DNA from 2 places in the Cytobacillus sp. FSL K6-0129 genome. Region 2 is predicted to be linked to the other one. Evidence: predicted binding sites of a transcription regulator. Region 2 holds the regulator's gene; the other holds the start of a gene.

Region 1 (3,435 bases), 1.0 Mb from region 2:
AATACTGTCATCCTCCTTTACTACTCGAAGCGATTGTTTGAATGTATCTACATAATGAATGCGACCGGAAATAGTCACTTGTTCTCCTCGACGGAACAAGGTAAATGTTAACAAAGTATGAAACGCCATGGCCTCGCTAATCACCTCATCGAACTGTTCATATTGTTGTTCATCTAACTGAGGTTTAGTTTGTTTATGGTGACTTTCATCATACTCTCTTAAAAGCTTGACATGTTCCGGTAGCATCATTGAAACCCATTTCTTATTCCCACGATCACGAAGCATCACTTATTCCTTCTTTCTCATTACTATTTTTTATGGCCACCGACAAGTGTTGCTCTATGTCTCGCTGTACCTGCATCGGTATAAGAAACCGCTCGCAATAAGGAAGCAGATCCGAAGCGGGCACGAATGCGATCGACGGTATAGCCGAGCTTGCGCTTGTTAAAGCCGTTTTGATCAAATAAACTAAGCTGATACTCGTGATCATCGGTTATTTGTCCAAGAGAAATAGTAATCTTCCGAACCGTTTTGCCGTTATAATGTTCATCTAATAAAGCTAAACAAACATGATAAATGGTCATTGTTACATTTGTCGGCTCCTCCATTGTCCGAGAACGATAAAATCCACCACCAAACTCATCCTTGCTATATCCAAGCCCAAAATGAACGGTTCTTCCAGCCTTACGATGTGTGCGCGCCCTTCTTGCAACCTCCTCACACATTTCTAAAACAACATGCTTGATTTCTTCTTTATCAGTATAATCTCGAAGCAAGATTTGACTTTTCCCAAAGCTAATTTGACCTTGTAAAATCGGAGCACCGATTTCTGACAAATCTATTCCCCATGCGTGATAATATAGCTGATTGCCCATAATACCAAACTTTTTTTCTAGTGTAGTTAGATTAAAATGGGCAAGCTGACCAACCGTGAAAATGCCCATACTGTTCAAATTTTTCTCCATTCTACTGCCTATACCCCACATTTGACTTAATGGAGAAATCGGCCAAAGCTTTTCTTCTATCTGCTCATAAGTCCACTCAGCAATACCAGCCTTCTTTGCTTCTAAATCAAGACAAAGCTTTGCCATTAACATATTAGGACCAATTCCAACAGATGAAGGTAGTTGAAATTCCCTTTCGATATCATCTTTTATCTTTTGGGCAATCGTATAGGCGTCACCCCATATATGTTCTGTTCCGTCAATACGAATAAAACTTTCATCGACACTATAAGTGTGCACAGCCTCTTTTGGTACATAGCGATGAAATACACGTGTAATTTCCATAGAGACACGTAAATACGTAGCCATCTTTGGCTCTTCAATAATAATGCGCGGGTCATTGGGTACTTCAAATAGCCGCGACCCTGTTTTTATGCCAAATTCTTTCTTCATTCTCGGTGAAGCAGCAAGAATGACACTACCTTTACGATCATGATTTCCCGCCACTACAAGATAGCATTCCATTGGATCTAATCCCCGTATAACAGCTGAACAACTGGCATAGAAGCTCTTCATATCTATACATAAAATTTGTTGTTTTGGCATTACACTATAATCAACCATTAGATTGCCTCTTCTCACTATAAAATAAGAACTTATGTTCCGTTTATTTATACCCATAATATTAACCGAATATACGTTCTCTTTCAATGGAAATTTTACGACGAATTTCTTATATTCGACTGCCTAGACAAAACCTGGGATTAAATAAGAATAGCTCTATCATTAGATGAGATGGACTACGGGTAAAACAAACTCTTGTACAGCAGAAGGCCGCTCCTTCCATTATTCTATGTATAAATATTCGACATATTATGATATTTTACCTAAATCTATAATCAAAAAAAGTCCCAGCTTTTCCTCTTTTATTTGACATGCCTGTTATTTAACGGGAATGTTTAATGGATAGTCGAAAAAATCAGTGTTGCTCCGCTTCTTTGGCGGTTTGTACGAGCAAATCTCTTTTGTAACCAAAATAAGACACAAAAAAAACATGAACAAATTGTTCATGTTCCTGTTTTCTAAAGATTCCTAGCGAGTAAATGGGACCCAACCTTCTGCAGCTAGGATCACTTCCCATAATCCGTTCGGAATGTCATATTTATCTCTTTCTTTTAAATTCAGGGCATATTCTATTTTCTCAAGACGATCTTCTTGAATATATGCAGCCCATCTTGGTGAAATGAGCAATTCTCTACCTATAGCAATAAGCGGGATATTTCGTTCTCTAACAGCTAATGCATCATCAGGTGAATTCACTTTTCCAACGGCCATCAACGGAACGCGTCCGTTAATTACTTCATTCACCAGCTCAATTCTTGTGCGCTCTGTATCCGCCCCGCGGTGAGGAGTAGATAGTGCATGCATAAGGGAAATGTGCAAATAATCGAATGGAAGATTTGATAAGGCATCCACTAGTTGAAAGGTTTCAGTCATTGTTAAACCAGGTGTCGACGGCTCTTCAGGTGAGAAGCGATAACCGAAAATAAATGGTCTCTTTGCATGCTTATCAATCGCTTTTTGGCAAGCTTCCGCAACAGCCAATGGAAACTTCATCCGATTTTCTACGGATCCACCCCATTCATCCGTACGGTTATTCGTATAAGGGGAATAAAACTGCTGTACTAAATACCCGTTTGCACCATGAATTTCTACTCCATCAAAACCTGCTTCAATTGCTCTTCTCGTTGCTTCTCCAAAAGCTTCGATGATTTCTTCAATTTCCCCTGTCGATAGGGCACGAGCCTTTTGGTTATCACGATCGATATTTGATGCAGATACAACATCACCATCGGGAACAAGTTCAGAGGGACATGAAATGCCGCCGTGATGAATTTGTATCACCGCTTTTGCCCCTTCTTGTTGAACCGTCTCGGCTAGTTTTTTTAAACCAGGAATAAATTGGTCATCGTAAATAGCCGGTTGACCAGGAAAAGCTTTACCATTTGGTGTTACATTGGCGCAAGCAGTAATAACTGTACCTAAATCCTTTGCACGGGCCTTAATAAAGACTAATTCTTCTTCCGAAATAGAGCCATCTTCATTAGAAGAATAATGTGTCATCGGTGCGAGTGCAAGTCGATTTTTAACTGTCACACCGTTAGGAAATGTATAGGATTCAAATAATGGTTCAAATTTTGCTTTCATATCTATCACCTTTTCTCTATAAATATCTTCACGATTTCACCATATAGATAAAAACAGCCCGATGCAAACCATTCAACTTGAAACATTATTTTTTATTAAACACACCGCGTCCAGCCCATTCAAATAATCTGGGAGCAATGGCAAATACTTTACTTCCTAAATTCATCCACCTTGGGAGATTGACCTCTCTTGTTGGCGTCAACATCACATCAACAACTTTTCGCGCAACATACTCCGGCTTTAACATATATCGCTGAACATTTTTCACATATGTGCCTTCTTT
Region 2 (3,435 bases):
AAAAAACACGGATGAATCCTCGGAAACAAATAACCATTCACAGTTCACTTGTCTGAACCCACGAACGATTGTAGAATCTTTTAGTATGCCTTTATCTTGCTTGGTATCAGTACTAATATTTCTTAGTTTTTTAGTTGAGTTACAACTAATCAATCGACTTAACTTATTATGCCTATATCATGATGATTCATTATCCATCTGCTCTATATCATCTATATATTCATTATACCTACGGTTTACTGTCGCTTTAGATATTTTATAACCAAAGCCTCTTAACGTTGCAGCAATTTCTGCAAAAGTAAGGTTATTTTGTCTCAATTTTACTATTTCTTCTATTGGTACCTCTATTCGTTCTCTTCCGTTTATATTTCCTTGGTTTTTTAAATTTTTTTCAGGTCGAAAGCCTTTTTGAACAGCTTTTTGCATCCCTCTTTTTATTTTTACATTATGTAGTTTTCTTTGATACTCTTCAACCATGCTAACAATTTGTAATACCATAGAATCAGAATCTGAAAGTTGCAATTCTCCATTATGGGCAATTGTATAAATCTTCCCATTTTCTTTAAGTATACAATGTAAGATGGCAATTTTAGCATTTCCTCTTCCAATCCTGGTTTCATCTTGAATAAGAACAGCCTCTGCTTGATTTTGTTTAAGTAACTCCAATAATTGCAACACACCAATTCTTTCTAAATCATAGCCACTTGCTTTCTCACGTATGACTTCAACTACATTCATATCCTTCATTCTCGCTAAATGTAAAAGTTCTTCTTCTTGTCTAGCAAGAGACGTTTCCTGGGTATCCTTCGTCGTACTCACCCTGCAATATATAATTACATTCATTCTCTTTCATTCCTTTAGTCTTCTAATATCACACTAGCTAAATTTGTTTCAGATATTATTTCACCATTTGTAATGGGAAGATATACCGTATCACCAGGATGTATTTTACCTAAATGTATATGATTAAATTCTTCTACCCAAGCAACAAAGTCTTTAGAAGACATATTATGGGCATCTTTAAACTCCTCCGCTATTTTCCATAAAGAATCTCCTTGTTTTACTTCAACTTTTACATATTCCTCCTGATTTGCATTACCAGTGTTCAAAAATAATAAGAAAACCATACCGAAACTAAAAGCGATAAGAATAATAGCATAACTATAAGAATTCCACAATTGTTTTATCATTAATTGCCACCCCTGAATAGAATATATGTTCGATTTAATAATTTTAGTATAATGCGAACATTTGTTTCTGTCAATAAGAAAATTCGAACTTATGTTTGTATCTATTTACTACTGATGGTATAATAATCTTAATGAAATTGACGAAGGTGCGTGATAGCGTGAAATTATCTAAGAGGCAGCAAGATATATTGAATTTTATAAAAGATGAAGTAAAACAAAAAGGTTATCCACCTTCCGTTAGGGAAATAGGTGAAGCTGTTGGACTTGCTTCAAGTTCAACCGTACATGGCCATCTAGCCAGACTAGAGAGTAAAGGTCTTATTCGTCGAGATCCGACAAAACCCCGTGCCATTGAGGTATTAAATCTAGAAGAGAGCAACCCAATACCTAAAGTGCAAACGGTGAACGTACCTATTATCGGTAAGGTTACTGCTGGTCACCCCATTACTGCGATTGAGAATGTTGAGGAATATTTCCCTTTACCTGAAAGAATGGCTCCGAGTGATGAAAATATCTTCATGCTTGAAATTATGGGAGAAAGTATGATTGAAGCTGGCATATTAGATGGTGATTATGTCATAGTCAAGCAGCAACAAACAGCAAATAATGGAGAAATCGTGGTTGCTATGACAGAAGATGATGAGGCCACCGTTAAGCGATTCTTTAAAGAGAAGAACTTTATCCGCTTGCAACCAGAAAACCCTACTATGGAGCCGATTATCTTGCACAATGTATCTATTTTAGGCAAAGTTATTGGTGTTTATCGTCAAATACATTAAAAAAGAGTGTCATTATTGACACTCCTTTTTAATAGTTTGCAATTATCTTTATATGTTACTCATACAATTATAAAATTTGAAAAATTCAGTAAAATAGAATCATTACATCGAGACAAAAATATATTATAATGAAATTTACACCAAGAATCAACCTAAGGTCGCAAAAAAATCTCGGCTTTAGGAGTGTGAAGGAAAAATGTTAATGAACATTCTCTTCGCTGCGTTGATTGGTGGAATTGTCGGTGTTGCAGGACATTTGCAGAGATTAGGCAAACTAGTCAAGCCACGGATGACGAAAAAATTCATTTATTTAGGGTTCTTAGAAGACATCTTACTAGGAGGACTGGCGGCCGTATTTGTCATTGTGACAACAACACCGGATTCCCCCACTGCTGTTTTCATCATCTCTCTCGTATCTGGTATGGGAGGTGAGGGTATCTTAAAATTATTAGATACCCTAAAAGTAAAAGATCAAGAATAAAATTTTATTCCGTTCTTATGAACGGTTTTTTGTTGTATATAACAAGAACAAATTTTATTTAGACAACTTCGCTTTTTACCTACTATTCTAGCGCTAGAAATACCCGCTTAAACAGTTCTATTTCACCTTTATGGAAGGGACATAACACATTTTCGTTTAACGTTTTGTGTTGCTTCTTAAATTGTAATATGTATGTCTTACACAGCCCATAGAACCACTCTCCTGAAGTACTGTTCATCCATTCAATACGAGCTAATGTTTTTAAATTTGATACCTACTACTTGACATGATGTTTTATGGGTAAATAAATATTAAAGCATTTTTCATGAAAACAAATAGCTAGGATGATTAAATGCCAATTATTCAATTGATTGGTAACTTGAACGACCTACTTCATCATACATACACCTTAAATTCAGTTCATAAATGAATCAATTGCCCCCCTTGATTTTACATACCCAATAACCCACAAGTACTAAATCGCTTAAAGTAACTATTTCTCATTGATTTCGACTATCCGCATCATTACTTATATTTTTTCTTCCTATTATTAATAAATAAATCTGTAGACAAACTCATTTAAGGAGTTTATCTACAGTCTGAAGCAGCCGTTAAAACGGTATTTGAAGATGCCTTTTAGTTTCAGCAATAGTTATTTTCCCATATATAAGCTTCCATTAAAACACAGTAAAAGCACTCTCAACTTACGGGGTTCCTAAGTTCCTTATACTTCAACTGCAACAATATCATCACAACAGATCGTAGTAATTCTTACACGAGCTTTCTTGTCACAACAACAATGATCGTGACGATCATCGTGACGATCACAGTCTGCTTTAGCTAGGAAGACTAAATTACCGCGAATATCGATAAACTCCCCGAACACATGGCCGCCACCTTTAAGAAACACTCTCACATCCTCACCACGGGAAACGTTCTTAAAGAACTCATCGCAGCCACAATCCTTATTGTCGTCTTTGCTGTA

The links. Region 2 encodes LexA, which represses DNA repair genes until DNA is damaged. Its sites were predicted from a motif close to CGAACATATGTTCG; they were not measured.
Region 1: the regulator LexA is predicted to act here: its motif matches at 1,635-1,648, upstream of MHI57_RS06615 (Y-family DNA polymerase).

What each region holds. Positions count from the first base shown of each region.
Region 1 is NZ_JBBOXM010000001.1:1,363,330-1,366,764, forward strand. Features, by position in the region: gene MHI57_RS06610 (YolD-like family protein) at 1-285, opposite strand, end outside; gene MHI57_RS06615 (Y-family DNA polymerase) at 309-1,568, opposite strand; gene MHI57_RS06620 (NADH-dependent flavin oxidoreductase) at 2,037-3,152, opposite strand; gene MHI57_RS06625 (SDR family NAD(P)-dependent oxidoreductase) at 3,238-3,435, opposite strand, start outside.
Region 2 is NZ_JBBOXM010000001.1:362,817-366,251, reverse strand. Features, by position in the region: gene MHI57_RS01815 (YneB family resolvase-like protein) at 178-843, opposite strand; gene yneA (cell division suppressor protein YneA) at 858-1,190, opposite strand; gene lexA (transcriptional repressor LexA) at 1,322-1,969, shown strand; gene MHI57_RS01800 (DUF4257 domain-containing protein) at 2,166-2,450, shown strand; gene MHI57_RS01795 (hypothetical protein) at 3,175-3,360, opposite strand.